Regions from separate parts of the Paenibacillus sp. FSL R5-0887 genome, predicted to be linked through region 2. Evidence: riboswitches for the same ligand, from Rfam matches in the RefSeq annotation. Region 2 holds a riboswitch; each other region holds the start of a gene.
What was found. A riboswitch is a leader RNA that binds a small molecule or an ion and turns the genes downstream of it on or off. The one in region 2 is predicted to bind cobalamin.
Positions count from the first base shown of each region.

Region 1: it holds a riboswitch for cobalamin, as region 2 does, so the genes downstream of both, MKY14_RS23495 (S-layer homology domain-containing protein) here and MKY14_RS22830 (DUF4430 domain-containing protein) in region 2, are expected to answer to the same signal.
Region 3: it holds a riboswitch for cobalamin, as region 2 does, so the genes downstream of both, MKY14_RS25035 (anaerobic ribonucleoside triphosphate reductase) here and MKY14_RS22830 (DUF4430 domain-containing protein) in region 2, are expected to answer to the same signal.

Region 1 covers NZ_JBBOCE010000002.1:1,246,748-1,257,650, forward strand. Annotated here, with positions in the region: gene MKY14_RS23495 (S-layer homology domain-containing protein) at 1-4,490, opposite strand, end outside; cobalamin riboswitch at 4,654-4,854, opposite strand; gene MKY14_RS23500 (cellulase family glycosylhydrolase) at 5,196-6,917, shown strand; gene MKY14_RS23505 (transposase) at 6,987-7,280, opposite strand; gene MKY14_RS23510 (hypothetical protein) at 7,302-7,883, opposite strand; gene arcC (carbamate kinase) at 8,076-9,026, opposite strand; gene MKY14_RS23520 (tetratricopeptide repeat protein) at 9,063-10,328, opposite strand; gene MKY14_RS23525 (hypothetical protein) at 10,363-10,903, opposite strand, start outside.
Region 2 covers NZ_JBBOCE010000002.1:1,079,921-1,090,823, forward strand. Annotated here, with positions in the region: gene MKY14_RS22825 (methyl-accepting chemotaxis protein) at 1-625, opposite strand, end outside; gene MKY14_RS22830 (DUF4430 domain-containing protein) at 827-3,391, opposite strand; cobalamin riboswitch at 3,562-3,764, opposite strand; gene MKY14_RS22835 (GAP1-N2 domain-containing protein) at 3,893-6,889, opposite strand; gene MKY14_RS22840 (hypothetical protein) at 6,886-8,148, opposite strand; gene MKY14_RS22845 (beta-mannanase) at 8,232-8,873, opposite strand; gene MKY14_RS22850 (vWA domain-containing protein) at 8,898-10,172, opposite strand; gene MKY14_RS22855 (transcription initiation factor TFIID) at 10,466-10,903, opposite strand, start outside.
Region 3 covers NZ_JBBOCE010000002.1:1,601,021-1,611,923, reverse strand. Annotated here, with positions in the region: gene MKY14_RS25045 (ribonucleoside-diphosphate reductase subunit alpha) at 1-1,064, opposite strand, end outside; gene nrdG (anaerobic ribonucleoside-triphosphate reductase activating protein) at 1,120-1,635, opposite strand; gene MKY14_RS25035 (anaerobic ribonucleoside triphosphate reductase) at 1,632-3,617, opposite strand; cobalamin riboswitch at 3,861-4,095, opposite strand; gene MKY14_RS25030 (MTH1187 family thiamine-binding protein) at 4,474-4,782, shown strand; tRNA gene MKY14_RS25025 (tRNA-Thr) at 4,876-4,947, shown strand; gene MKY14_RS25020 (hypothetical protein) at 5,182-5,349, shown strand; gene MKY14_RS25015 (hypothetical protein) at 5,788-5,967, shown strand; gene MKY14_RS25010 (undecaprenyl-diphosphate phosphatase) at 6,167-6,970, shown strand; gene MKY14_RS25005 (hypothetical protein) at 7,246-7,461, opposite strand; gene MKY14_RS25000 (hypothetical protein) at 7,687-8,016, opposite strand; gene MKY14_RS24995 (DUF3221 domain-containing protein) at 8,896-9,240, opposite strand; gene MKY14_RS24990 (ASCH domain-containing protein) at 9,592-10,005, shown strand; gene MKY14_RS24985 (hypothetical protein) at 10,205-10,597, opposite strand.

The DNA of each region.
Region 1 (10,903 bases), 170 kb from region 2:
AGCAATGCGTCTACTGCGGAATGTCCATTTTTAATAAATTTGGAATCCTTATGCGGGTCAATACCAAGGCCAGTTAAAGCTACAATCACCTGAGCGATGCTTTCGGAATTTGTAGATTCCCAGCTTGCAAAACCACCGTCTGCTGTCTGTGTTTTGGATAACCAAGCAATCCCCCGGTCCACAGCAGCTGTTACTTTGGCGTTGGTTTTGTAATAAGGCGTTAAGCCTTGAATGACCATCCCCGTGATATCTGGATCAGCCGCTGTAGCATTACTGCCTAGTGCCCATCCACCACCGCTGATCTCTCTGCCCAAAATATAATCAATGAGCCTCTCTCTAGTCGTCTGCGTCTTTACATCCTTAACCACTGGAATGTCGTAATGATTACTGTCCAGTGCAATGAGAGCAAACACAGGTCCGTTAATACCTTGCTTAATTACAGTATCAAAATCCGCGAGCGGTTCCAGTAGGTTATAACCCGCCACTTTATCAATATTTTTGTTGATTGAAGTTAATGCCAAAATAACTCTATCATATTCCGTATATTTTACGCTATGCAGCTTCCCAGCTTTTTCTTTAAGAGTTGCTTCTACATTCGCGTAGTACTTAGTGTAATAACTATCTGGAACCTTCACGCCTGAACGAGCCAGCCCGAACACTGTCCAGTCCCCGCCAACCGAGGAGATAACCGGGTTTGTTACTGTTTTTTGCAAAAAGGCAGCTGTGTTCTGAATATAAGAACTAACTGCTTTATTCTGAATAGTCGGACTAACCACTTTGTTCCCACTCTTATAATCATGGGTTCTAGTAGCTACAACAGCCGCCATTTCTCTAGTTACAAGCTCTTTAGGTTTAAATTGATTATCATCACCTAACATCAAACCAGTCGCAACAACGGTCTCTACATCTGCTTTGGCCCATGCCGATACGGTGTTGATATCTTTAATCGCTGTTCCTGGCTTCGTCGCCGGGATGGCCAATGCTCTGACGATAATTGCTGCCATCTGCTCACGAGTAATCTTGTCATTTGGCTTAAATTCATTATTAAAGCCTGTGATTAGACCTGCCTTATGCGCAGCATTCACATATGGATAGAACCAATCACCTAGAGCGACATCCTTATAGGTAATACCTTTATCACTCTTAATATCAAGTTCTAATGCAGAAACAAGAATCTTAGTGAACTCCGCTCTTGTGATATAAGCTTTCGGATTCACCTGACCATTATTACCTTGGATATATCCTTTTACTGTAGCTGTTTCAATCGCTGAATAAGCCCAGGAAGAGATCTTATCAGCATCTGTATACAGTTGTTTAATATCATTTGTCTGGTTAGGATCCTTAGGAGTCACTGTTGGAGATGGACTCACATTTGGATCAACGCCGGCTTCCGGATTAGTTCCCCCACCAGGAGCAGGAGCAGGAGTAGCACCAGGCTTAGGCGTTGGGGTTGGGGTTGGGCTCATAGTTGGTATCGGTGCATTTAGATCCACACCCAAATTCGTAGTATAACGCCACTGAATTCTGTCCCCGGAACTTAGGTCATATGAAGATGCTCCATAATTAGGATATTTCCCATTCACATTATACATCCATCCACTGCCGCTGCCATGGTCAAATTCCCCATCACCAGCTATGGATTCAACATATACACTTCCAAAGTCACTGTTCCAGGAATCTCTATAGTCGATACCGCGGCTATCCAGCACTCTTTTTAGTACAGACCACACTGTGTCACCAGATTGGAGCTCTACCTGTACAGATGGAACAACATATCCCTTATTAATCGTAAGCTTATCCACGGACAGGATTACATATGGTTTCGATGGAGTGGTTCCGCCACCATTGTTGCCACCATTTCCTTCACCATTTCCGCTACCATTACCGTTACCACCGTCGCCACCAGGTGTTTGTACTGCACTGGAAGCATACGCAATGTAGTCAGTGAAGTGATTGGTTTTTACAATTAAGTCATTTCCACTATCATAGGCATACTCAGACTTACCGCTTGCAAAACCTAAGTCATCACTTGCAAATTTTTGAATGGCATGAGGGGTGCCATTTTGAATATAAGCAGCTTCTTTTCCTTTAAGGTCCTTAAAGGTTAACGTAATAAATTGACTAAATTCTACTCTTGCACTACCACCCATGGAAAATGCTTGAAGAATGTTATCAAGCTTCTTGTCCCCAGGAATAATCTGATTCACACTATCTTTTAGTGCAGATTCTGCACCGGTTAAAGCTGAAATCAGTTCAATCGCAGAGGCATCCCCACTTGTAACTTTTGCACCCTTAGGAATGACTACAGATACGTTACCTTTTATGGCCTCTATCTGAGGAAGGTCGCTGTTACTTGGTAAATTGACACTAACCTTCGATTGATTTTCTTCCGAAATAGCTACTGTGATTTCTTTGTTGCTATCTCCAGTGCTGATCGGAACGATATAATCATTAGCGTCATTTGGGATTTCAACTTTCGGGTTCTCCCCAGAAGGTAACGGAAGTTCTTTCGGACCCTCTGGTTGCCCAGGCCCCGGTTCTTCTGGTTGTTCCAGTTGCACATCATTCATATCAAAGAGACGGTTGCTATGGTTGATCAGACGATCATAGGACACAAGAGCATACGTACCTTGGTCCGTTGCCATATTGTCTACTTTGCCTGTGAGGATATGCTTAAATCCACCCTCAGGTGCAGCAAAGCTAAGTAATGCATCAATAAGCGAATTTCCACTTTTAACAAATCTAGCGTCCGTGTGCGGATCTACGCCTACACCAGTTAAGGCTACAATTACCTGCGAGATACTCTCGCTGCTAGTGCTTCCCCAGCTTGTAAATCCGCCTTGATTGTTTTGGTTATCGGACAGCCATTGGATGGCCCGATCCACGGCAGCTTTTACATCATCACGGGTTGCATAATAAGGTGCAAGAGCTTGCATCGCCATCGCAGTCATATCGACATCGGCTTTGGTTACGCCTAATGCCCAGCCGCCAGCTTCTGCTGTACCTTTTTTAACCTCTTTATCTAAAATATACTGAACTAGTTTTTCTCTTGTGGTCTGTTCTGTAACTCCATCAACTACAGGAATCTCATAGTTATGGCTATCTAACGCGATCAGAGCAAAAATCGGACCATTATTGCCTTGCTTTTGGATATATTGATAATCAGCGAGTGCTTTTCTCAGATCATATCCCGCAACATTTGTGATATCTTTTCCGATAGAGGTAAGTCCTAATATTGCTCTGGAATTCTCTGTGCTTTTATTGGCGTCGAGTTTTCCATCCTCTTTAATGGTTGATGCTATTTTCGTAGCTACATTGTTGTAATAAAGATCGTAATAACCGTTAGGTACTGTATAGTTCGCCCGTGCCAGAGAAAGGATCGACCATTCTCCGCTGCCTGTTCCAAACGTTGGATTCTTTACAGTATTTAAAATATAAGCAAGGTTTTTATCTAACTGTTGTTTGACGGCAACTGTAGTTTCCAGTTTGTAAGTAACCTGATAAGTTACATTTGTTTTGTTTCCAGCTCCGTCAAGAGCCGTTACAGTAATTGCATTACTGCCTGAATTCAGAGTAGCTTTGTACTCCCCATTTGCAGGTGATAAAGTAACTCCATTCAGCTTCACTTCTGGAGTAATGTCACTATATACATTGTCTGTGACAGCTACTTTGAAGCTTATTTCTTTATTGGATACTTCCTGTTTATCTTGTATGCCACTTACTGTAATAACAGGGGGTTCTATGTCTAATGCATTATTAAGACCGACAAGCGCATGATCTACACTTATTTGAGAGCTTGCCATGTTTTCGAGCACGGAATAGGCTTCATAAACTGCCGATTGCACTACTGGTCTGTCCAAAATAGTTTCTTTATTAGGGGCACTGTTAATCTCGGCGATTTCCGCAGTTAAAGCATCCTTATTGGCAAGTTGAACTGGGATTTCCCCCCAGCCGCCAAGATCAGAACCATAGCCATAAGTGGTGAACTGAGTTCGAATGATGTCACCGTCTTGAGGCTTATAATCGGTCATCCCAAACGGAGGAAACACATTATTTACTGCATACATCCAACCCGACATGGAGGTGTAGTCAAACTGACTTAACCACTCTGAGTCTGCTTTAGTGCCGACTGTATTCCCATCGGCTGAAATCATATCTAAAATATATTGTGGAATATTGACTTCGCTTCTGCCACTATCTTTAACTTCTGATAAATAAAAACCACTATCTATATTTCCTAAATATCTATAATTCCCATCACCTAGCGCACGTGTTATTAAAGATGCGCCATTATCGCCTTCATAAATCGGAACTTTAATAGGTTCCTTAATATACCCTTGGCCTAAGGTGAATTTCTCCACGGATACAGATACATACCCTTTAAGGGTAGAGCTTGCTCCATCTGCTTGAGCCGGGATTACACTTGTAGAGAATGTCGTAATAAATACAGCTACAATAAGTAACCACGCTAAAAACTTATTTTTCTTCATTTTTCCATAACCCTTCCCTTCATACCTATGATAAAAAACAGAATAAACTTTCTCATAACCACAAAAAAACCACTCAACATAAACGTCAAGAGGTTAAGATAGTGAACCACAATAATAGCTGGCAAACACTATTCAAGCACCTCTCTATCGATCGTAGAGTTTGATGGTGTAACAGAAAAAGGCAGATATTCTGGCTCAAGTATCATCACCCTTGCTGCCTTCCCAGTTTCCCAGTGGCATTTTGCAAGGACTCCTCTTTCACAGCGGCGGGACCGCGCGGGATTCACACCCGCTTTCCATTTAACCAATCTATGATTGTACTTCCGCAACATTCATAGTTGGCACCTATTTCTAATTTTAAATTTTCATGCTTCATCATATCTAATATATATGCTTTTGTCATGTTATATTTCTTTTTTGTATAACGGGCAGCTAGAGATAATCCTATTGAATAACCAATTTCTACGAGTAGGGTTATTCAAATAATTTCTTTATCCAACTGTGGGGTAAATTAATTTAAATCACTAATTCTTATATGAATTTACCACAAATTAGTAAGGTACTCGCTAAGTGTATTCTATGTTAGGGTATATTCAGAAAGCGTTTACAAAATAAAACTGGAGGTGTTTGTGTTCATCTAACCACCGAGTACAGCGTCAAAGCCAGGTCCAAGCATCCTAAATTTATCTCACAAAGGAGAATTCAATGACTACGCGAATCCAGAAATCCTTCTTATCATTGACACTTGTCACCGCTCTTCTGCTCTCTCTGTTCTCATCCATGGCCGCAGCTGCAACTAAGGACGAGCAACAAGCTAAGGCAGCGCCAAAGAGTAAGATCCAATCCTATGTAGACGAAATGCAGCCCGGATGGAACCTTGGCAATACTTTAGATGCTACAGGTGAGGATGAAACCTCCTGGGGCAATCCACGTGTGACCCAAGATCTTATTAAAAAGATCGCCGCTCAAGGCTATAAAAGCATTCGGATTCCTGTGACCTGGGATACTCACATGGGTGCGGCACCAGACTATACCCTAGAAAAGGCCTACCTCGACCGTGTGGAAGAAGTTGTCGGCTGGGCACTGGACGCCAAGCTTTATGTCATGATTAATGTCCATCATGATTCCTGGCTATGGGTAAGCCATATGGAAGAAAAACACGATGAAACGCTGGCGCGTTATGATGCAGCCTGGACTCAAATTGCCGATCGCTTCAAGGACAAATCCGATAAGCTGATGTTCGAGAGCATAAATGAGCCTCGGTTCACCGATGGTGGAAGCACAGACGAAGCAAAAATGGAGCAAATGCTTACTGAACTTAATAACTCTTTCTATCAAATCGTGCGGAAATCCGGTGGGAAAAACGACCTCCGCCCACTTGTATTACCTTCATTAGAGTCTTCACCTACGCAAACAAGAATGGATCATCTCTATAAGACGATTACGGCTCTGAACGATCCAAATATTATTGCGACCGTTCACTTCTATGGCTTCTGGCCTTTTAGTGTGAACATTGCCGGCTACACCACGTTTGAAAAAGATACAAAAAACGATATCACTCAAACTTTTGATAACGTTTACAATACATTTGTAGCTAAAGGCATCCCTGTCATCGTCGGCGAATTTGGTTTATTAGGTTTCGATAAAGACACGGGTGTGATTGAACAGGGCGAGAAGCTTAAATTCTTTGAGTATCTGACTTATTATTTGAAAGAAAAGAAAATGACTTCCATGCTCTGGGATAACGGGCAGCATTTCAACCGTAAAACTTATAAGTGGTCTGATCCTGAACTCCACAATGTATTAATGTCTGGTCTGAAGGAGCGTTCCTCCAGCACCGAAAGCGATTTGGTCTACCTAAAAAAAGGTGCACAAATCAAAGATACCAAGGTTAAGCTAAACCTGAACGGCAATAAGCTAACCACCATTAGTGCCAACGGAAAGTATCTGACCAAAGGTAAAGATTACACCTTAAATGGTGAGGAGCTTACCCTCAAAGCCAGCCAACTCAAAAAGCTCACAGCTTCCCAAAAATACGGTGAAAATGCCGTGCTGACTCTGAAATTCAACAAGGGTGTTGCGTGGAGACTTAAGGTCATTGTGTATGACACAGCTAAATTAAGCGATGCAAAAGGCACGACTGAATCCTTTGCCATTCCGACCACCTTTAATGGTAACCAGCTTGCCACAATGGAAGCTGTGTATACCGCTGGTGGCAATGCAGGTCCGCAGGACTGGACTCCATTTAAGGAATTCGGCAATACCTTCTCACCTTCTTATAACACTAAAGAAATCAAGCTGCTTCCCGCGTTCTTTAAAGATGTTAAAGACGGCGAGGTTATCCTGAAGTTCCACTTCTGGAATGGGGATATTATCACCTACAAGATCACGAAGAGCGGAACAAACGTTGTAGGAAAGTCCTCTTAAGCATCGGTCCTGTTAACAACACAAATAGGGGTGTCCCTTCAGGGAACATCCCTATTTGTATTCTACCTATCACATATAAACCTCATCATACGAAATTATCATCAATCGATAAATTAAATATACGCCAAGATAGGCTCCGGTAATAAGAAACATTGGATTCAAAAATATCGCATGGATCGAGGTCATAAACACAGCGCGATCTCTTAATATCTCGTAAATCGCCAAGGCGGAAATATTTCCAAAGATAATCGCACTTAAGACCGAAACAACATTAAAAACCATACGCCACTTTATCGATTTCCCCTGTAACATCAGCATAACAATGGGAACAAGAATACTACCAAGTACGATTAGAAATTTCATCCAGCTCACCTCGGTAAATTTTTAATCGTCCAATTCCACACTTTCGATTTGTCCATCTGCATTTACCGTCCACTCGATTTCAACGCCATTATTCAATCCGAGCTTGTCTTCATCTTCAATGACTATATGATCAGGAATCGTTAAGGTTTGCTCTTTACCGCCCTCCACTTGAACGGTAACCTGTTTACCCTTAACCGCAGTGATCCTTCCGTCATATTCAATCTGCTGCAAAACAATCTTTTGATTCGGATCTGTAATGGTGACCCGCTTGCCTCCGTCAGTTAGCAGCTCAACCTTTTTATGATAGTTATCTTTTAACGAAACCTCCTTGATAACTCTCTGAACGCTAACCCCCTCTGGAAGTTTCCCAGTATTTGAGCCGGGTGACGCAGATGTTAGAGGTTGTTCTGTTGCGTTATTCGTAGGTACAGGTGTAGTAGCTTCTGCAGAAGGTGCTGCGGTTTCTACTTGAGCTGTTGGAGTAGGCACTTGAGTCTCATCCGCTGCTTTAGTGCATCCACTTAGCAATACCGTACATGCACAAATACAACAAAGAATTGTAGCCCTGGTAAAACGTTGTGTTGTTCCTTTATTCGATATCATCTTTTACCCCCGCATTTTAATGTATTTTTTTCTCTATAGTGGACATAGTTTTACCTCTTATCTTCCTTTTATTCACCAGAATATGGCCATCTGAAAGCAACAGTTAGATAACAATTCATGAATATGTCAAAAAACCGCCCTGATTTAGATCAGTGGCGGTCTCCATGAAATGATGAGATAAATTAGATCCTATTAATTTACAATATGTGTGCCAGCCTGTTGGCTCATCGCAGCTTTCATATTTTCCGGATTGGTAATGATAACTCTGCGTCCCTCTTTTTTCAAAAAGCCAAGACTTGCTTCAATTTTAGGCTGCATACTGCCAGCAGGAAAATGACCCTGCTCCGCATATACCAACATTTCTGCCGCTGTAACTTCTTCAAGAGCCTTCTGCTCAGGCGTACCGAAATTCACACATACCTGAGGAACTCCTGTTGTAATGATAAGAGATTCTGCATCGATCTGTTCGGCCAGCAGACTTGTAGCAAAGTCTTTGTCAATGACTGCATCGATACCTTCGTAGGTATTATTTTCGGTTTTGATCACAGGAATCCCGCCTCCGCCAACAGCGATTACCACATAACCCGTCTCAATGAGTGATTTAATGACGTCTTTTTCAACGATATCAATCGGCTTAGGCGATGGAACAACACGGCGGTAACCTCGTCCTGAATCCTCAATGATGACCCAATCTGGCTTGGCACGCTTCATCTCCTCTGCTTGCTCAAGCGTGAAGAAGGAGCCCACTGGTTTCGAGGGAGACTGAAAATTCGGATCATTTTTGCTAACCTCGACCTGAGTAATGACTGTGGCAACCTTTTTGTCTAATCTGCGATGAATGAATTCATTTGTTAAGGCCTGCTGAATTAAATAGCCTATGCCCCCTTGCGTGCCCGCCACGCAATTGACCAGCGGAGTAACATCCATTCCAGTGACTTCCGAAGCCACCTCGCTTCGTCTCAGCTCGAATCCAACCTGTGGACCGTTGCCGTGAGTAACCACCACATCGTTGCCTGCTTGCACCAGATCAGCGATATTGACAGCAATTTCACGTACTGCTTCAGATTGATCCTCTATAGAATCGCGGCCATTGTCTTTCACCAATGAATTACCGCCAATGGCTACAACTATAAATTTACTCATTCCATTCCTCCTGACGGATCAGTTGATCCTCATTTATTAGCGTTTAAGGGCCAGCTGAAATTGTTCCTTCGCGGAGTGAAAATCCGGATTGGCAGGATTATAGCTGATAGCAATATCTATTTCTTGAATCGCCGTTTCATGATCACCAAGTAAACCAAGTGACTGTGCCTTATGATGATGATATAAAGGATTGCTCGGATCGTTAGCAATTGCGTTCTCAATCGCCTCAACTGCCTCTTGATGCCGGCCAAGTGATCTCAAGCTGTTCGCCTTATGAAACGAGAAATCATACCGTTCAGGCTGCTGTTCCAGAAGCTGATCCATAACTTTAACCGCTTCCTCATGCCTGCCCAACTCTCTTAAATAATTGGATTTATGATAGCGGAAGAAGCTTTCGCCAGGATCGCGTTCTATCACTTTGTCATACTCTGCTAACGCTTGCTCGGATCGCTTCATCATTCGGTAGGCATTTGCGGTATAGAAATAGAAATCAAGGTCATCCGGTTCGATAGTAAGTGCCTGTTGATAGGCTGCCAAAGCTTCCTCATATCTCCCGAGTTCCCCTAAGAAGTATCCTTTATAGTAATAGAAGTCTGAATTATTACTGTCCTCTTGCATTGCATGTTCCATAACCAAACTTGCTTTCCGGAAATCCTCTGCCCGAGCTAGCTCTTGAGCGCTTTGAATACTTGGATGAATCGTTAGCTTTTCTTTATTGAGAATACGGATGACCCTCTCCTGACCCAGCTCTTCTGCATGCTGCAACGATGATTTGCCGTCACGATCCGGCAATTGAACATCCGCTCCAGCATCCACCAACAACTGAATAATATCAGAGTATAAACGGCCACCATTCCCGAGAATTACTGCCTCCAACAAGGCAGACCATCCCAGATTGTTCATATGGTTAACTGCAACACCTGCTTCCAGGCATTTCTGAACAGTTCTTAGATACCCCTTCTCGCTGGAGGGGAGCAGTGTAGTTCCCCCAAAACGATTTACACTGGTTGTATCCGCACCTGCGGCAAGAGTTAAAGACAGAATCTCATGAAATCCATTGGCACCGGCACACAGGTAGGGTGATAACATAGTGATATCTCTTGCATTCACGTCACTGCCTGCTTCAATCAGCTTTTGAGCGAGAGGAATATGATTTTTTTGCGTTGCCGCCATCAGCGCAGTACGACCACTGGCATCCTTATGATGAACATCGGCACCACGAGCTAAAAGCTGTTCTACGGCAGCTAAATCCCCGCGATCCGCTGCTTGAATTAAATCTTCTGACAGAGTTTGATTAGTCATGGCTCTAGCTCTCCTATTTCTTTTTATCAATTATTTATTCGGATTGCAGCTTGTTCGCTGGGTCACGAAGGTCTGAAAAATGCTTATAAACAAATAATCCTGCAACCATCAAATAGGCGTATACGAACGGCATAAGTGAAGCTTGAGCAAATCCAACAGTCGGCGCGTGAATGATCCCAAATAAAGATAGGCCAGACGCGATTACAGCAAAGACAGCAGCCCGCAGTGGTTTATTCAGGATAGAGAAAATAGTGATGGAGCCCCAAATCAAGCTGCTAAGCGGTGCACCATTTCCTAAATGCATCAGCCCGTTGTAATAAACCCCTTTACTTAATAAGAGATCAATCCCCACCTTAGAAGCCGAAGTTTCAGCCGCATTAAAAATGTTGTTCGCAAGCGTTAAAGCCCAGTTAGCAATCCATGGGAACAAGGTGATAAAGATAACGGGCACTTCATTTTTAGGTGTCTCTCGAACCACCTGATTCGCCGTAACGACCCCGACATAGACCAGAATCGGAACAATCGCCACAACAGGTATGATAGACAACAGCAGTGCCCCTATGCCAAAGAGACAA
Region 2 (10,903 bases):
TTGCAATACTAATTACGAAACAAATCACCCAGGCGAACGTAATCATTATGGTATTGTTTACCCGCATGCTTTTAGCGGTTGCCATGGAATCTGAATTGTGTTCATCAGCATCTTTAAGCAAAGAATCACTAATTCCTTTAAGTAGGTTGATCATTTTTTCACGGGATTCGTTAAATTCGCCTGAAAATACTTTATAGGCCTCTTGATTATGATTACTATCAGCAATCTTTATAATGTTATCCCGCTGTGCACGATAATCTGGCAAAAAGGATTCATACTCTTTGATTTTACTTACAATAGCAGGATCATTATACTGAATCGCTTTCACCTTGTTCATAAGTTCATTATTATCCTGAACCTTCACTTGGATACTCTCAGAAAGTTCTTTGTTTTTGCTGGCATTTACGCTAATCAAACGCTCCAAAAGATAGGATTCAATAGCCCGATTATTCGTACGCATCTGCCCTACGTAAGAAACAGGCAATAAATTTTCATTATATGTCTCATTTGTTTTTTCGGCCATTTGGGTCATCGTAATGATGCCTATGCCACCTACAACATTAACCATGATTACAGCGAATACCAAAAGCAACCCTATTTTGTATTTCACTTTCAAATTTTTCATCTACACTCCGCCTTCACATTATCTTATGATCTATCTATTTTTATCGGTCGGAAGGGCTAAGAGTTTGATGATTTTTTAAATATTGTGTCGAATAAAAGTATATATTGTCATAAAACGACTTTCCTCAAATATAAAAAGGACGGGCACCCGATCCGCTATTACTCCGAATCCCTGTGCCCGCCTCCTCAAACTTCCTCTTCCTTATTCTCCAGAGGTATAGTACCAGTACAAAGTATCACCGTTCTGCAAAATATAACTGTCTGCACTGATGCTTGGATCCGCATCCCGGTTCGTTTTATACTTCCATCCGCTGCTTGGACCTCCATCAAATTCAGCCAACCCGTCAATAGATTTCACGTAGATGCTTCCAGCATTGCCGGATGATACTACCTTAGTCCCTAATTGACTGACTAGTAAGCTATAAGCCGTTTCGCCCTCTTTTAGAGCTACTGTTGTACTGGCTAGGATGGTTCCTTTCCGGCTATCTCCAATCACTGAGAGGGTAGCGGTAGCTTTTGCTGGAGCAATAACAGACGATCCGACAGTCAGAGACTGAGTATAACGCGCTACGCTCGGTACGCTGTCTTTAGTATAACCGGTAACAGTCAGTGTATAGCTATTTGCCGGGAGACCCCCATCAACAACAGCTACACCTTGTTCATTCGTGATTACCTTCTTATCACCAATCGAAACCTGCACACCTGCAGCCGGTGAGATAACCGGATCAGAAGTGAAGCTTTCCTGATTCCACACCCACTTTTTCTGTGAAACCTTTACAGTAAAAGCTTCATTAGCTTTTGGCTGTGATGGGGAAAGCACCACAGAATCTACAACCTGTGTATTTTCTCCTGCATAATAGACAAGCACACGATCGGATTCCTGTAGTTCGAACGCATCCATACCCACACTTGGATATATCCACTCCCCGCCGCGTGATACCACGAAGCTCCACCATCCGTCGTAAGTACCTTGCGAAACTCCATGGATACCTGATACAAAGTTGCCATAAGACGATTTGGTGATATCTACTTTAAAATCATCGGTAGACCCTAGTTGTTGCAACGCTTCAAGGGCATTGGAGGCTTTTAAAGTCCCCTCACTAATCAACCCTTCCGGGCCTTCAACGGTAAGCGAAGCTGTTACATTCTTAGAAATCACCTTTAGAGCTTTTGTATATTTAGCAATCGTTGGGGCTTTACCTTCACGGTAGCCAGTTACAGTCAGTGTATAGTCACCTGCGGGCATATTTCCTGAGAATACGGCCTCACCTTTAGCATTCGTCGTTACCTTGTGAGCTCCAATTTGGACCTGAACACCCGCAGCTTTTGCAGTTACAGGAGAGGAAGTATTCGTAGCAGCGTCCCATTTCCACGTCTTACTAGTTACAGTGACGGTAAAAGAATTGCCCTCTTTAAGATTTGCTTTGGAAAGCGTAACGGAATCCACAAGCTTAGTGTCGTCTCCGGCATAATAAACCAGTACCTGATCTGAATCTTTAAGTACAAAATCACTCATGCCTACATCGGGATTAATCCATTTTCCGTCACGCGATACAACATACATCCATCCGTCATAACCACCAAAGCTTCCAGCAGCAATACTTCCGATGCCAGTCACATAACTGCCCGAAGGATTCGTGATCGGCAAGTTCGTTTGAAGCGCCAGCTTCTCTAACGCTCCAAGTGCGTTGCCAGCATAGGCGTACCCTTGTGCCAACGTGGCCTGTGGTCCCTCAATCGTTACTGGAGCGTAGATGAGTGAGCTCTGAATGGAGGATTTGGAAAAATCGTATAGCTTACTGTTGCTTCCTTTATACAGCAAATTATAGGCAACCAGCGCCTGAAGCCCTTGCTCTGTCGCCAGAACATTACTGCTTCCACCACGGCTATGGGTGAAGCTACCATCAGCTAGACGATAGCTAAGCAGGTTCTCCATTAGATCCACTTTGTTTTTGGTGTATTCTAATCCACTAGGATCAACTCCGAAGGATGTGAGTCCAAGGATTGCTTGTGCGCTACTTTCAGCACTGTCACCGTAACCCCCATGGCTATCTTGAGCTGCGGATAACCAGGCTACGGCTTGTAGCCCTGCTAAGTAGGCTTCGGGATTATTTTTATGTGCCGCCAGAGCCGTCAAGGTTATCGCTGTCATATCAGGCTCACTTGCGCCTGAGGTTAGTGCAAAGCCCCCATCTGGATTCTGTTTGGAGAGAATCTCCGTAAGGAGCTTATCCGCCGTCCATTTCGCGTCACTTGGGATATTATATTTACCAGAATCCAGCGCAAGTAAAGCATATACCGGATTATTAAGCGTCTGTTCACTGAGCTTGCTGTTATTATAAATTTTCTCAATCAGATTATAGCCAGGAGTCGTTCCGTTACCAGCAAAGCTAGTAGGATCTGCACCAATCGCTCTCACTGCGAGCACGATTCGAGCATAATCGGTTACATTGGCGAAATTTCCAGCTGCATCCTTTACTTTTTTCTCAAGCTCTGAATGGTAACTAGCTGGCAGCTTGTACCCTGCTTGCGCTAATCCAATGGCTTGCCAATCCGATTGCACGCCACCTTTCAAGAGATATTCTGCAGCCGCATAAGTCGCATCCGCAACATTAATCCGCTCCGCAGCAGTTGCCTCCAGACCGGCGCCAGCGCTCGCTTCTGCAAATATTTGTCCCGCCGGAGCAAGAGATGTTCCTAGAATTGAAATGACCATGAATAAGGCCAGCCCAAGTGCTACAAACTTGGAAGACATGATTTTCTTCATTGTTTAACCTCTTTCTGTATAAGAATGGGTACTGCCGGGAATAAGACGCATAACATAAAGACCGCCCCTTTGGAGGGCGGTCAGGGAAGATTACAAATTGAGGCTGCGGCGCTTGCTTCCTGCCAACAGTCCATCTGTATATGTTCCACATTCTTACCCCACGAAGAATAGAAACGCTCACGAAAAAGGCAGGTCTCCTGGCTAATGCTTCATCGCTGTTCTTCACCTTCCCACCCTACCTTCGGGGCAGTGGCTTATAGAAGAAACGCTCCGCACATACAGTGGCGGGACCGCGCCGGACTCTTGCACCGGACTTCCCTTTTAAGCAGACGACTAGATTGATAGAGTCTGCACCTTTTCCAGTATGTAGTATCTTATTTTGACATCCATAATCATATCTATTAATACATAGCATGTCTATAGAAAAGCTAAGTATGGGCAGCAAAAAAAATGAACAGCAATATACCACCTCCCGGTAGGTATTGCTGTTCAGAAAGCTTGTTATTCTGCTGTTCCTTCCGGACTTGCAGTCGGGGAGGGTTCAGCACTTGAATCAGAAGCTGGTGGAATATTAGGGTCGGGATCTACGATCAGTGTAAATCTTCCGGCTTTGATCATACTTTTCTCTAGAATTGTCACTCCAGGCTCCAATGTAACCTCAACCTGATAGGAAGGTTGTTCACCTTCAGTCACAGCTGTTGCGGAAGGCAACCCAGTGCTGTCCTCAGTATCAGAGGAAGGCGTAGGAGACGGAGATGCATCAGCTACAGCATTAGTAGCATCTGCACCTTCTGCTGTTCCTCCAGTAGTGCCAGCGGTATCTGACTCGTCAGCGGTGTTTCCCTCATCCGTCCCATCCGTTAACGGCACTGGACAAGTGCCATTCGTGGCAGCGACCTTAAAGCTTTTATCTATCTCTGTAGACGAAGACATTAAACTAATCTCAGTCGGTTGAAACTGCACACAGTCATCTGCACTTGCGAAGGTGAACACCAATATGCTGCTCCCCTTATCTCCTTCGACGCTCTGATCCTTCAAGTATACTGAAGCTGGAGGCAGCATATTGCCTGCACTCTGAACAGGGGTCGGCTCAGGGCTTGTCCCCGGCAGAGCCGTCTTCGTATCATCCGGACGCAGCATACTGAATACGATAATTGCAATAATCACCAGAATACCCGTAATGGAGCCGGAGATTAAGAGTCGAAATCGGCTGCGGCTGATCCAGCGCGCCAGCGGGGAAGCCAGTTGGGAACGGGCTTCATTGTACACATTTTGCAGAGCAGGCCGAGCTGCCGCGACATAGTTCTTTCGGAATTCCCGATTCTTGAACGCTTCACGATCACTGCTCAGGAAATACTTCAGAATCGCCTTACGGTAACCCGGTTGCAGCTTTTTATTCGAAACCGTAAATAAAGGATTGCCTTGCGACCAAGCAAAAAACCGATAGATGATTTCTTTGTCGGAACCGGCTTTACGCTTTAACAGCTCCAGAAGCGCATCGTAATCCAGCGGACCCCCTTCACGCTGAGTTGTGTAGTAAAAGGCTAGCGGAAGCCGTTCAAAGGGTTCCAGAACACGCGCCTCTTTTAGCAAACGACGACCCAGTAGCTGCACATCGTCTAGTTCCTGCGGAGACAATCCTGTAAAAATCTCCTCATTCGGCTTCTCTTCACCAAACCAGCGGTAAGCGGCACGCAGCGCATTCTCTTTCTGCTTGCTAATCCTATCCAGTGGCGGCTGCCAATCGACAACATTACCATACCGTAAAAAAACTACCTCCAGAAGCTCCTCCTGCGTCATATCAGAAAGCGATAAGCGGTTCAGTAAGAATCTATCTGCTGAAGCAGCAAGATCCTGCATTAGGGAGAGTGCTCTAGGAGCAACTCCCGTTCCTTTGCGGCGATCTTTTTCTGCCTTATCTACAATTTCATGAATTTCCGCCACAGAAGCCACCGGATCATGCTCCAGCTGGAGCTTTTCTAGCAAATAATCCTTCACAGCATTTTGAGCAAAAGACTGCTCTAACGCCACTGGCAGGAACCGCCCCCAATGGAGCACAAAGCTCAGAATATCCGCAGATCTGGACGCCGCAGCTAGTCTTGATTCCATATAAGGCTCAAGTAGCTGCTTACGGAAATAAGTTTCAGACATCACGCGCTGGAAGTAAGCTGCACTTAACTCATCATTACTCTCAATGATCCCGTAAGCAGCACTCAAAATATCCTTGCGGCCCGCTTCCACACTATGAAGCATCCCATTGATGAAATAATCCACGATTCTGACCCTGTAATTGTGATCCTTAAGTACAAAATACTCTTTAAAGCATTCCATAATCGCCGGATCTGGCACATTTCTTTGCCGAATCAGATCAAATTCCCGGTCAAACCGTTCTAAGAAAATATCATTCAAGCGGATTCTAGAATGAATTGCACCGTCTGGTTTAAGGTAAGAAAGCAAACCACTTAGCACCGCACTCTTGTTTTCCGTATATAAATGCTCGTTCCCTTGCTCAATCTCATAAAATATAGCCAGCTCATTATAGAAAGAAAGGGTTAGCTTGTGCTCAGGACTCTCTCCACGCAGAATCTGATCGGCGAAGCTAACGAAGTCGTTAATATCTCCTGGATTCAGCAGTAATAGCTTCCACACCAAATCAGCATAAGGCTGGCGGGTCTCGCCAAAATCGACATTCCCCATCCGTCCGGAAGCCAAATCAAAGGTATAATCCTTCTCAATACTGCGGTCACCGGGACGAAGTGAACCTTTTTCCACAAAGCTAAGATGTATATATTTACGGCTTTGCGGTTCATTCGCATAGGTAATCACGCCTAATCTACGGCGGAATTCATACGGCAGCACGCTATACAGAATTTCTGTAAGCTCCACCGCCCGCGCAGACAACTCGGTGATAGGTACGTTTAGAGCCACGTAGATTTTTTTCTTACCTGCTACAGAGAGCATCACCGCTTGCAATAATGCCTTGAATATCCCTTCATCAATCCCTAACAGACGTAAGCCTGCGATTGGATCCGGGCTGCGGTCTGTGCGAACAACTGGAATAGAGGGCAGCTCCGGCAAGGTTCCACCAAGCTCTCCAGTATAACGCTCTGCAAAATCAGCATGCAGCCAGTCTACATAGCTCTGCACAATTTCTTCGGAACGTGAAGCAGGAACTACATAGTTATGTGCAAAAAAAGCGCTTCGTTGGCCTGTGAAATCGGCCGCTTGATAACGACTAACCCCAATAACTGTATCCCCGTTCTCAGCATGAAATAGGTGCAGCGCACCAGGATATGCAGCCTCATCCTTCTCTCCACGTGCGGTTAACTCCGCAGGAGCATCGTAGAGGCAGAAGGGATGAAGGATTTTTTTCACAAAATTATTGTCTAGACTATCTGATTTAGCTACCGTATCGAAGCCTTCTGTGGAACGAAACACTCCGCGGCGTTCGCGGGTGTACATCTGTTGGGCGATTGTTGACCCTGAGAAAACATTCACGGGCCGTCGCTCCCCTCAATATACTTCAGCTTATGCAGCAGCCAAATAAAAGGCTCGTCTACACGAATCGGGCTTACTACACCCTCAATCTTTTGATTCACAGGGTTGCTGCCCAACGCAGATACTGCAAAATAACCCGTATTCGCGAAATAAACATCCATTGTATCTTTAAAGGGTCTGTCCACCTTACCAATAAATCTGCGAATTTCCCCGTCGATATTATGGAATTCGTCCATGTTTAATGTTTTGCGATGAACATAGTTATTGAACACATTGCTGTTGGACTTGATGTAATCGCCATCCTCATCCTTCAGTGAATGCAGCATATCACTTTTGGCAAGCACAACCGCTGTTGGAATGTCTGTTTTGCTCTTTTCCTGATAGGCAATAAAATCACCGAACATCGTCAGCACCACATCGCGCGGCTCGTCATATTGTGAGACCCATTCTCCCGGGCGGTCACCGATGTTAATATGAATTTTTTCACGGATAGAACGGATTTGCAACGGATCGACCATAAACAGAATACCCGCAGAGTTCTTGATATGCTGACCATGAAGTCCAAGATAATCCTGATCCACCATCCCCTCACCTGCTACATCAAAGAATACAAGTGTCAGTGGCGGTTTATTTTCATCCTTAAAGACAAATTGAAAGATAAAAGGCTCCTGCATTTTTTCCTTCTGTGTAGAAGCCAGCAGATCCCCACGCTCAAAAAGCGGTTCCTCATATAATGTACGGAACTTACGGCTAATCTCTGCATTAAGCGGCATACAAGCGGCATCAAAATGACCTGCTGTAGTATGCTGCAATGTGTGGATCAGCGAGGTCATATACACCGATTTCCCGACTTGGGATGCCCCGATAATCGAGATGATGTTACTCGGCACCTTCCCGGCAGTCACCGGCAGCTCATTATGGCAGGACGGGCAAAGCCGTCTGCGCGTAAGCACACCGTAACGATCCGTAAGCCCAGTTAACACATGATCCGTGTAATGATGATATTCTTCCGGAATATCCGCCGGGTTGATAATCGCTTCTATGTCATCTACCGTATCAAGCCCAAAGCGCTCACGGTATTTGTTCAAGGCGTCATCCTCACCCAATGCGTAATTTTCATCGTCCTCCCGGCTGTGCATAGCCCGAAAGACGACATCCTCCGGAGAGAACTTGGTGAAGCAATACGGACACACTATATCGTAAAAAAGCGGCCGCGGCTCCGGCTGATTCTTTTTCATAAAACGGCTAAAAAAAGACATCTACTCATCCTCCCAAAAGTTGTATCTACGTACTTGCTATGAACGCCACTGCTCATTACCCGCTTGTACGTGTAGACCGAGTCTCACTCCGGTACCAATTCGTAATAAAGCCCATATTTCTTGCCATCGGTGAAAAAGATGCGTACAAAATCATCCTTACCGATTTCAATCGGCGGAAGTACATTGCGTCCAGGAGCGAAATCCTGAACGAAGGGAAAGAGAATACCATCCTCTTTCCCTGCCGGATGCCCTCCACGTTTCTTGACATAACAGAGGACATCCCGTGCCACGGGCACTTCTGCCGTAATCGCCATATGTACGGTCTTTTGTTTTCCGAATAAGGCCTTTTTTTGTTGAATGGAATAATAGATCCGGGCTTTGCCTGCACTGACCATCACCCGGTTCACACCATCATTTTGCCTCACCAGGGCAGTCTCACCGTTCTCAGCAAGACGAGCAAATATCGTATAGGATATCAATCCGATCTCATCCAATCGATCACGATAACCATTGTTAGATTTGTATTCCTCACGAGTGTAGAGCTTCATCCCGATCGGCGGATCATCTCCGGTTCCCATGTCAGCCGCTTCTGCGGAGGTTTTGTGGATGTACACCGCCTGCACGCCGTCCGGCCAGCGCCATCTCAGCGTACAGAATCGGTCATCCACTTGGGATGTCACATCCGTTATTCCCGGAGCGGAAGCATTAACCTCGGCGTACCTCATTACTGTAAACCCCTTTCCGCTAGACTAGAATCCTTTGCTGTTCCGGCTTCTGCGCCGACCCGGAAAGTTATCCGATGCTGGTGCAGGCGCTGCGTTATTGTTTCTTCTATTTCGATAAATACGTCCTTCTCCTACCGGAATGACGCCTGTAAATAATGCAATAATAGCAGCTAATATAAGAACAGCCAGAAGACGAATAAGACTATCTGTAAAGGAGTCACCGCTAAGTCCAAATTCCAGAATCAGTCCTGCGAACAAGCCTGATATTACGCCGCCAATCCCAAAGCTTTTAGCCAAATGACGGTTATCAAACATAATTCCCAGACCTAATCCAAGCGCAGCTCCCATCAACATCAGTGACAAAATACGAACCGCAGCATAATAAGGACTGTCTGCCGTTGAATCACTGCGCTCAGTTAGCAGCGTCCGATCTCCCAGACGGTCATAGATCTGCTGGAACACATCGCCCAGTAGGGCTGAATCCTTGACATCATAATAGTGTCCGCCTGTCACTCTCGCAATATCCTGCAACAGCTGAGTGCCTGCTGGATCATTCAAGCCCAGACCAATGGTATTCACGGCAATGCCGCGCTCTACATAAGCCTGCAACTCTCTTGTGGTATCGAAATTACTCACTCCGTCAGACAACAAGATGACCATGGCTCCTTGGTCTTTTTTGCCGTCACTGTCAATCTCCTTGAGTGCCTCCGAGACCGCACCGCTAATATTCGTACCGCCTTCGGTTGGCTGCAGATTATCGATTGCAGTCAGCACCTTCTCACGATTCTCCGAATTTGAAAGTGGCGTTAAAGGTTGGACAACTACAGCTTCGTTGTTAAAGGTCACCACGGCTACCTTATTGTCAGTGTCCATTTTTGTAATTAACGCTTTTGCTGCGGAATACCGGCTATTATCGGGATCACTCTGTGTCATACTGCCTGAGTCATCGATAGCCATTACTACATTCTTAACTGGTCTGGCTCCGCCAAAATTCAGCTCATAAACAAACTCCGTTAAGGCTCCAACACCAAGTGCAAGAACAATCATCAGAGGCAGCAGCTTCCACGATAACCCCAGGTAGCGTTGTTTCCATGAAGCTCCGTTCAGCCGTGGCGAGATCATCTCTGCAAGCAGGCAGCCTACACCGACTCCCAGCGCCACAATGGCAAAATAAATACCCACAAGCAGGATGGAAGGCAGATCGTTATACCAGCTTAGCAGCCATTCGCCAAAAAGAAAGGCGACCCCGCCGCCGATCAGACTGAAGAAGAGCAGCAGCAGATTGATTTTTCTCTGCATCGTTATACTTCCTTTCCGGGTAAAATCTGAATTGTACTCTTATCCTTTAAACAATCCGGGGGTTATGCTGCCCGATAAACGGGCTACCCGGATGTGATATCATCCCCCAGATTGCACTTTGTGCAATAGAATGGAGTAGGAGGAACAACTATTTCTATTCTATTGCATAGTGTGCATTGGAAATAAGGAGAAATGTCCCTATCCCGGAACTCTAATTAAGCGTTATATCCGATGACTCTATTGCACAAAGGCAATAAAGGGACTCAAAGTGAGGGGGCCTAACTATTACGCCATCAGCGCATCTCAGGAAGCTGATCTTCACTCAGCCCATGGAGCTGATAGCCATTCTGAGCATAAGTCTCATAATAGACCTTACCGTTGCGATAATAGAGCAGGTCTTCTAAATGAAAGCCGCCCATCAGGTTTAGCTTCTCCACTCCGCTCCTCCGCTGCTCATGCACGAATCCTAACCGGTAAATCCGGGTTGTCTCATCTACTCCAAAGGCGTAGCGTAGAAACTCTGATGAACTGTCTCCGAAGAAATATTTCTCCTCATGACGATGCTCTTGCGTATATTCGAATAACCGAACATTAATGGCCGCGCCCTCTTCTAAATTATGATACAAGCGCTTGAACAGCTCTTCCCTCGATAGAACCTGACGATTCTCATAGGCTGCCGCAACATTTGCACGCCGCAGAAGCTCTTCCTCAAAAGATAAATTGAAAGGTTC
Region 3 (10,903 bases), 520 kb from region 2:
TCTACAGCTTCCATGAACAGGTCAGGCAGGGAGACGCCATGGAACACGTCATGTGCACGCATGCGCTCGTCACCGTTGTTCAGCTTAAGATCGAGGAAAGCGAGAATATCTTTATGGAATACATCAAGATAAACAGCTACAGCACCTTTACGTGTGCCCAACTGGTCTACACTGACTGCTGTATTGTTCAACTGGCGAATCCAAGGGATTACACCGGAGCTTGTGTTCTTGTGGCCACGGATATCCGAACCACGTGCCCGTACTTTTCCGAGGTAAACGCCGATGCCGCCGCCCATTTTGCTAAGACGTGCTACGTCTGTATTGGAGTCAAAGATACCCTCTAGGGAATCGTCTACAGTATCAATAAAACAGCTGGATAGTTGTCCAGCGACCTTTTTGCCGGCATTGGACATTGTAGGTGTAGCAGCAGTCATATAGATGTTGCTCATAGCCCAATAAGCTTCTTTTACAAGCTCAAGACGTTTTTCAGCTGGCTCACGGTGCATCAGGTACATAGCAATAATCATATAACGTTCTTGTGGAAGCTCCATTACACGGCCGTCAAAATCATGCGCCAAATAACGGTCGGATAGCGTAAGCAGACCGATATAGTCAAACAAAAGGTCGCGTGTATAATCGATACACCCGCCTAGTTCGATAATTTGTTCTTTGGTGTAATGACTTAGAAGTTCTTCGCGATAGATTCCTTTTTTCACGAGATCCGTAATTAGTGGATACAATTCACCGTAAGGCTCTTCTGGATAAGCTTTGTAGCGGCGATGAACGGCAGCTTTTTTATAAAGGGTAGTCAGAAGGGCGCGGGCAGCTGCGAACTTCCAGTTAGGCTCTTCTTTTGTTACAAGCTCTAGAGCGCTCATGGTGAAGGCGTTGCTGATTTCTTCTCCGCTTACCGAGTCACGACGCAGTTTGGAATTCACTCCACGCAGCAAAGTTTCTTTATTTAGTTGATCGAGACCTTCCAGAATACGGTCAGCGTAGACGGAGAGACGGTTCTCATCAAAAGCCAGTTGGCGATTATCCGGTTTTACTACGAATTGCGGCATGGTTAGTTCATCCCTTCTTATTTCAAATTAATTTTCAATATCAAAAATTGATATATTATAGCGCAGCAGGCTGCCACAGAAAGACCTCCGAGCCGTTCATGCTGGCCGGAATGTCGATAATGCGTTGGTTGGAGCTTCCCCGGTAGAGAAGCGTAGTATCTTTCAGTTCTTCTACAAATCTTCCATCTATTAACACCTGACACTGTTTAAGTAGATTCCACTCCGGCGTACCGGGAAGGGCTGTAAGTTCTTCGTACGTATAACCACTGTAAATCCAGATTGAGAACCCTGGCAGTACAGTGCGAAGCTCATGAATGAACCCCAGCAACTCTTCTGCTGAGAAAAAAGGATCGCCGCCTGCCAGTGTCAGACCATCCAGCAAAGGGTTAGCGGCGATTTCTGCAATGATTTCATGTTGTCGTTCTAAGGTGAAGACTTCTCCATATTTAAAGTTCCATGTCTCGGGATTAAAACATCCCGGGCAACGATGGCGGCAGCCGCTGAGAAAGAGGACGGCCCGCATGCCCTCTCCCTCGTTAATCGACTCCGGATAGTAACCGCAAATATTCATAGATGCTTAACGCGATCCCGAACTTCAGCTTGTTTGGCGGCATTAAAGCGGGTCTGATAGTCGCCGGTTAAATAACCTGTAACTCTGCGCAAACGGCGGATGTGCACATCATTCTCATTTGCGTTGCAGGAAGGACAGTTTGTCCCAATTACGCCTTCGTATCCACAGCTGGAGCAGCGGTCAATCGGATGGTTAATGCTGAAATAACTGACCTGTTGTTCGAGCGCATATTTAATGATTTTGATAAAAGCCGATGGGTTGTTGCGGGCATTGCCGTTTAATTCGACATAAGAAATAGCCCCGGCATTGCAGTATTCATGGAAAGGAGCTTCCAAGCTGATCTTCTGAGCAGCACCCAGATCGAAGTATACAGGGATGTGAAAAGAGTTCGTATAATATTCACGGTCGGTTACGCCCGGAATGGAACCCAGTACCTTGCGGTCAACTTTGGTGAATTTACCGGACAAACCTTCTGCTGGAGTAGCGAACAGGGTGATGTTAAGATCCAGTTCCTCACTTTTCCGATCGCAATAGTCCCGCATATGACGCACGATAGCCAGCGCCTTGGCATGAACTTCCATATCCTCGCCATGGTGTTTGCCGTACATAGCTTTCATACATTCCGCCATACCGATGAAGCCAAGAGACAGACTGCCATGCTTCAGCAGATCGCCTACAGTGTCATCGGGTGCAAGATGTTCGCCGCCTTCCCAAACGCCTTCTCGCATCATGAAATCGGAAGCTTTAGCTTTTTGTGCGGTTTGGATGTGGAAGCGATGGAGAAGTCCTTCCAGCGCAATATCCATATAATGATTTAGATCTTCATAGAAGCCAGCTTCGTCTGCGACGGTACGTCTGCCTGTTACTGTGCCGTGTGCCAGACCTAGCCGAACCAGATTTAGTGTATTAAAGGAAAGGTTGCCCTTCCCAGAGCAATGATTACGCCCAAAACGGTCACCGAGCACTCGGGTTCGGCAGCCCATTGTAGCGAACTCCGTATCAGGATCACTTGAATCATAATACTGCAAGTTGAGCGGAGCGTCCAGATTAGCGAAGTTTGGATATAGTCTGCGCGCAGAACATTCAGCTGCTTTTAGGAACAGTTCATAGTTAGGATCGCCTTGCTGTTGATTGATTCCTTGCTTGCATTTGAAGATTTGAATCGGGAACACTGGTGTTTCTCCGCTGCCAAGTCCGTTCATAGTTGCGGTTAGCAGAGAACTGATCACAAGCTGACCTTCTGGTGAAGTACAAGTACCGTAGTTGATGCTGGTAAACGGTATTTGTCCACCGGATCGGCTGGACATGGTATTCAGATTATGTACCATACTTTCAGCCGCTTGCAGGGTTTCGATTTCGGTTTCCTTTAGTGCAAAACGGAACGCTCTTGGATATGACTCCGCCAGATCGGTCCGGCTCATCGTAATCTCGCCCAAAGATTCGTCAGCTTGTCCTTCTTCAAAATAATCCAGACCCTTGCGGAACAGCTTGGCGAAGGATTTGGTTACATAAGGTGCCAGATCGTAATCGAGTTTATTGGCGGATACACCACCATATTGAGCATTTTGCTGGGATTGGAAAATAATCGCTACCAGAGACATAGCTGTCATTATTGAGTTCGGAGGACGAACGCTGCCGTTGCCGGTATTGAAACCTTCACGGAGAAGTTTATCAAACGGGATAAAAATACAGTTCGTCGTTCCAATCGCGTATTGATCCAGATCATGCACATAGACGACATTGTCATCAATAGCCTGCACTAGCTGTGGCGGCATCGTAAAATTGCGGGCGTACCATTTTGAATATTCACTGCCGAACTTGCTCATTTTACCGGAGAAACTCTCTCCATTCAAATTGGCATTCTCGCGCAATAGGTCCATATCCCGACTGTCGATAATATCCCGGCCTAAATCAATGAGCTCTTCTAAAAGAACTTCCCGTGCATTTTCTACTCCATTAAATTGTCTCTCCAACAACGTCATTGTACAGCTCTCCTCTCAGTATAAAAGAAAAACATCTATCATCAAATCCATATATCCATAAGAAGTTGGACTGCTATAAGCAGTCGTATATTTGTTCAGATTACATAAAAAAAAGCATCCCCTACCCGAGGATGGCAGAAAATGCCCGATGCGTTATGTAAATATCCACACGGATATTTGCAGAGGTCTCTACGTAGATGACCGCATGCGGACACCATCCCTGTTCCTCGCAGGCATCAATAGTTGGTGTCGTCGAAACAGGTAGGTCTCCTGGCTTCCGTGGGATCTCTCGGCGCCTTCCCAAGGGTGTTCCTAACCCTCAGTGGCATTTGCCGGGAGATGTGGATTCTCAAGCTTCCCAGAAGCTTAAGAAGGCCATCCGGTTACAGTGGCGGGACCGCAGCGGATTCTCACCGCGCTTCCCTATTAAGCTCTAAATCCGGTTAAGGATCAAAGCGCCTGTCTCCACTATATTTTGTTGTCGTTAGATAAAAATAACCCAAGATGTTGTGTTTGTAAACAGTTTTTTAGAAAACCCGCGCGGGGAGCGGGTTCTTCAAAAGTACTCCACAAATGATCCACAGGCTGTCCATAAGTAATCCACAATTGATCCACAGGGAGATGCGAAATGATTCATAAATTGTCCGAAAAGATGCCACAAAGAGTCCATAAATATAGTGCAGATGACCCTAGAATTTGCTCATGAGAAAATACTCTTAGCCCAAAGTCATATTTTGGAGTAATCAGAAGAAATAGAAGAGATAAGGGAGGATAATCTTGCTTAGTTTGTGACAGAGCGGTGGAATTGTTACAATGGAAGGAGACAGCTACTATAAAATTTCGAGGAGGTATTCTCATGCCTATCGCTGAAGTTACAGTTATTCCAATTGGAACAGGCAGTACCAGTCTTAGCAGCTATGTTGCGGATATGCAGCGGGTGCTGAAGACAGTAGAAGGGATTACTTATGAACTTACGTCTATGGGTACGATCATCGAAGGGCCTCTGCAACGCATTTTTGCCGCGGTAGAAGCTTTGCATGAGTCTCCTTTTGCCGCAGGTGCAGAACGTGTCTCTACTTCACTTAAAATAGACGACCGCCGCGATAAACCCTCTACTAGCCGTGGAAAGTTAGAGTCTGTGGAGCGTAAGCTACAGGTGGATTAGCAGTTTAGGAGGGCGGAAAACAGGGAGAAATAGGCTTGCGTTTCTGGCTGAAAGTTGTATAATATTTTTTGTTTGACAGAAAAACAGCGTTAAGCTGGTGTAGCTCAGGGGTAGAGCAACGCACTCGTAATGCGTAGGCCGGGGGTTCAATTCCCTTCACCCGCATATCTAAGAATGGCGCAATGGCGCGGTTTTCCGGGATTCCGGGACCGTGCCATTTTTCGTTAAATCCCCCTGACTTCTTCCATTCTTCTACCCTTTATCCGAGTAAAGTGGGTGTCTCGTCAATTTTCTCCACTTCTTTTCGGGTTCCTAGAATAGAATCTCCGATACATCGGGGCACCGCTTCCTGCAGATTGGGGAGAACATGTGAATAAGTATCCAGAGTGATATTTATTGATGAATGGCCTAATCTTTCCTGAAGTCGAATATGATGGACAGCCCCTGCTGTTCCCTGTTCTTCTGGAGAAACGTATCAAGGAAGATAAGACATTGCGCGAAATCGCTAATGAAAACGGTATGACTAGTGGTCACTGTCGAGCAGATGGAAGGTGTGGCGCAAGCTGACAGCAATCAGAATGAAGAATGGTGGAGGAGGAGCAGCATAAGCTGCTTTTCTCTTGCGGGGGCAGATCGGTTAGATGGTAATTACTATAAAAATAAAAAAGACACCACAAGGTGTCTTAGTACAGATACTTTTCGCTCGAATTTCACGAGCTCGTCAGTGAACTGAGTTCATAAGCAAGACTGGCTACGGCTAACAGATGAAGAGATAAAGTAATATCAATGTTAAAATGTGCTGTAATATTAATTTTCATAGATAACCACGCTCCTAAAGTATAAATACACATAAAGAAAACTTTATAAAGCGCTTGGCCTGCCATCATCAGTGCCAGGTAGCCATCCTGTACAGACGCCTTAGCGTTTCGACAATAACATTATACTTAATATTTTGTGTTTTGCCAAAAAAAGCCCCCCTATTCTTGGTTGGGGTGGCGGTTCTGTGTGGTTTCTCAGCGCTTTGGAATCATGATGGTCATTGAGGCTCCACGCACGCGGCTGCAGAATGATCAAATGGAAGTTACGTTTCGGTATTCATATCTGCTGCATGCTCTGAAATTGATTATCCAAAATAACGGGCAGCAAGTTCAGAAGGTTAACGGATTTTTTATTGATACAGGTTGAATTTAATGTTTGATACTGTTGTTATGCTAACGGGAAAGGATAGTTTAATAAAGGAGTTACTTAAGATTGGAATAATGAGCAATGTGACAATTATGTCATTCTGAATTGAATATTGTTAGGTTAATCGATGGGGAAGTTTACTTGTCTCCCTTATACTGGAAATTAAATGATTTTATTTCCGAAAGGGGACAATGCACTAATGACTGATGTAATTAAAGCAATAATACTTGGCATAATAGAGGGCTTAACTGAATTTTTACCAGTATCATCTACTGGACATCTTATTCTAGCAGGCGATTTGCTTAGCTTTGAGGGAGATGCTGCAATAACTTTTAAAATTGTTATTCAGTTGGGTGCAGTGATGGCAGTTTTAATTCTTTATTGGAAAAGGTATTTGGAGATTGGGGTTAATATGATTAGAATGGATTTTTCCAAAAGCAAAGGATTAAATGTCATTCATATGATTTTGGCTATGTTACCAGCATTAACCCTATATCTTCTCTTCAAGGACACAATAAAAAGCCAATTATTTGGCCCAACCCCTGTTTTGATAGGTCTAGTTGTTGGTGGCGTGTTGATGATCATTGCAGCGCGGAATAGGCGGACTGAAACCGCTGGTACTATCGATGGGATTAATTATAAACAGGCTTTCGGAATTGGTCTGTTTCAATGCTTGGCGTTATGGCCGGGATTTTCGAGATCAGGTTCGACGATTTCAGGTGGCCTGTTGCTTGGCACTAGCCAAAAAGCCGCTGCAGATTTTACATTCCTTATTTCCGTGCCTGTTATGTTTGGTGCAAGCTTGTTAGATTTGTACGATAGTCGTGATTTGCTGAGTTCTGACGATTTGCTTCTAATGTTAATTGGCTTTGCGACATCCTTTCTTGTGGCAATGATTGCAGTAGTGACGTTCATCAAACTGATTAAGAGACTTCGATTGGAGTGGTTTGCTCTATACCGGTTTGTTTTAGCAGCGCTCTTCTATTTAATTGTCATACATTAATTGGATTAGTCAATATGAACATCATGGGAAAGAAGCTTTTAAAAAGGCTATACATCATATCCTGCACAGATTAAACTAGAGGTTAAAACAAGGGGAAATCACCAAACAAGACAAAGCTCAAGTAGTCTATGAACTAAGGAATGAATTTTCGGTGTAAGCACTTCTACAGCTAGCCATTATCCCTCGTTTGTTTCTTCTACCATTAATATCACAAAGTAATTTTACAAGTGTTTGGGAATATGAAAATCCCCACCAGTTTAAGGTGGGTTTTTTGCTTACCAAGTATTATAGTTCGATTGATACTTAACTTGTTTATTCTCATAGCTCTCATTGGGGTAATCACGTCTGACAGACTGCAAGTAGCCTGAAATTGCAAATGCTGCAATAAGCCCTCCTATAACTCCTGTGATTAAGCCGAATGTTGAAAATCCGAATGTGGCAACTACTCCAATGGAAGACAATGCTACAAGCAATAGACTGAATATTTTCATCTTTATACACACCTCCATTTTGTATATGTAGTAATTTGGAAATTAAGATTGATACGTTACCTTGTTTGATCGGTTTCGATAAAAATAATAAAAATTCAGCAAATCTTTAGACGGGCTTCATACTTATTTAAGCTAAGAGGATTATAGTAATTACATAACCCCCTTATAATATAGATCTAGACCCTGCCGGAAGTTGGTGGGGTCACTTTTTTGCACAGAGTAATTTTATAAATATGGTTGCCCAATATAGAAGAGAAACAAGAAATATAAAATGTAGAGAATGGGTAGCTTTATTTTTAATTTCTTGCAGGAATTTTTGAATTTTTCTGAGGTCTTGGACAGATTCTTCATCACATATCCATAAATGAGGAATTGTCCAATAACAAAGAAAATGAGCTTAAGGGGAAAGTTGCCCATTTTTATCTCAGTGAAAATAATAGTGAATGTGACACTCACAAAGGTTAGTGATACAACTTTTAAAAACTGTTCATAACGATCTTGTGGTTCTTTGATAGGATCCTGCTGCCCCCATTTTCTCTCATCAATTTCTGTCATGGTAAACCTCCAATCTACTGAATGTTATTAGTATTTCACCAGATTGAGATGCTTTTTGAACAGGGAGAATTAATTGGGAAACCATTATGAGTATAGTTGTCTGTTGCATCTTGTTGAAGGCTTACTTGTTGTGGAGATAGTACACTTGAATTTGATTGATTTGCTGATGCGAAAGGAGCAATTGCGGTAGTCAATAAAGCGATTGATAAAACTACGATTAGTTTTTTCATACTTTGATAATCCTCACATATGAAGTGTTTACTTACATGGATAATAGTAAATTTAATGGTTAATGATGTATATGAGCTATAAGATCGATTTGAAAAATGAGATGTTTTGTAAGTTTTTATAAATAAACGTCGAATATTATAATAAGAGAGTTTTATTGGTGTAGATGACCTAGGACTAATTAATTGTGATGAATTTTAAAAATACGAAACCCGCCGATGCATGTCTCGCGGGTTTGTGCTGATCCTGTATCTTCAAGTAGATCCTTCGTGTTATTAGGTACATTGCCAACAACTGTAGGGACTTTATAAGCTCCTATAGTTGTTACATGGTAAGGTTTCAGTAATTCCAACAAAGAGTAAATTCCCAAATGCTTGGGATTATGCCCACTGGCTTCGGTAGGTGAGCTTTTTTTGTTTACAGAATGTTCCAGAATTATTATATTCAGATTATGTAAATGTTTCGTCCGGAAGAGATTATTCATAGTATATGTTCGGAAGGGTATTTCTGCTTCAGGAATTCCCGTAACAGAGATGTTGAGAGTATATAATGTTCCATATTATATACTCTGATTTCTCCTTAAATCTACACAAAGAAGCGCCATCCCTTTTGGAGACGCCGCTTCTTTATAGTAGATTCTATTCTTTTTGCTCAATTCTTGATTTTGGTGATCTTTTTGGCGGTAACTTGTGCAGGGAATGAATCATCACTTACTTCAAAAAACACTTTAATCTCATCTCCTTTTTTATATTTAGAAGGTGCAACTTTATTTACCCAAATGGCTTTAGAGTACTCATTAGATTCGAGAACCTCCTTGTATTCCTTGTTCAAGTCTTCTTCTTTTAATTCAGAAATTACTAAAATTCTTTTATTTTCTACATCTATTGTGTGTACAATTCCTTTCAAAACTTCATTATTCTTACTACAGGCGGTGACGAATAACAAAAAAACAAAAATAAGAGTCCATTTAATAGTAGTACGTGGTTTTTGAATCATGGACCTTCCCCTCCAGTGGTTACGACATTAGTTTAAAATCGGTTGCACAGGCATAGCATTTAGTACATTACCAATATAAGAATAAACAGCAGCCTTTCCATTATGACGACCTTTATTGATTCTGGGGAGTTACAGGTGAATGTCTGTAGTATTGATATTTTCATAAGAACTTTTGTTTGTATATAATAAAAATAAATGTTCTTATTTTAGAGGCGATCAATGATGGAAATGAGTATCGACCAAACGGTTGGGATTATTTATCAGGTCAAGGTGAGCAAGATTACACAACGCGAGATCGAGATCCGTGGCATCCGTGACAAATGTCCAACATAAACAAAGGGGATAAATATCATGCGGTGTATAACAATACGGCAGCCTTGGGCGACCTTAATTGCTCTTGGTGAAAAAGAGTTTGAAACTCGTTCATGGAGAACAGCCTACCGCGGCGAGTTAGGCATCCATGCCGGAGTGAGGATTGACAAAAAGATTTGTGAACAGGAACCGTACAAATCAGTATTGGCGAAACATGGCTATACAGCGAATAATTTGCCGACAGGAGCTATTATTGCTACAGGTCAGCTCGCGGGATGTTATGTGGTTACTCCAGAGGTGGATTTAAGGGAATGGATCAATGGGAATGAATATGATTTTGGCGACTATAGTGAAGGACGGTTTGCCTGGAAGCTTGAAGGGGTTCATCCATTAAGCCATCCAATTCCAGCTAAAGGTCGGCTAAGCTTGTGGGAGCACTCTAATCACTTCTGAACGGCGAACAATATTTTTAATGTAATTTTTATGTGCCTATCAGCTTTTTTTCAGGTTCGAGGTATATATTAGAGACACCAAACACCCCCCAGTGTTTTGTGGTATATCTCTCTCAGGTCTTGCCAACTCCCATGGTAAGGCCTATTTTTTTGTTCACTAATTGATCGGGGGGAGAGAGCGCAGCGGCTTCTATACAGCTTTACTTAATCTGGTACTGTTCTTCGTAACTCTTAAAAGATGAAATATCCAGCCCTAGGTATCTGCGCATATGGATGGCAGCCTGAGCCGCAACAATGTCATTCAACAGCAGCATTCGTTCATGATAGCCACGACATATATACTTGGCTTCAATTCCAGTATTAAGTCTGTTTTGCTCATACACCTTGATTCCCCGTCTTCTCATTTCTGCACGAACATCCCTTAGATCTGTTGTAGCTACTGCAGCAGCTGTTCCAAGCACCTCCAGATAAGGGGCGGGTGTTCGTAAGTGTGTAGATAAAATGGCGGAGTCCCGTTCGAAAGCTGATAAAATCATCGGAAGCAATAAATAAGATTTCACCAGCATGTTGTCCCTGCTTTCTGCTCTATGCATGAATCTCATCACCTCTAATAGGAACGTATATTCGTATTCTACCCCGATATTCCAAAAATAATCAATGGTATTTCTAAACAGCTTATCCAATGTGATTAAATTCACAACTTAATAACGAAGAATAAATTATATTAAAAATTGTAATAATAAAAATTAATGTATCGAACGCAAATAAAGGAGAATTATGATGGAAAAAGAGGGCAGCCTCCAGCGTGGATTGTTTTTTGGTTTAATTTTGAGTGTTCCCTTATGGATATCCATATTGGGCTATATACAGTTACTTTAAAATTTAATGAAAAACCTTAT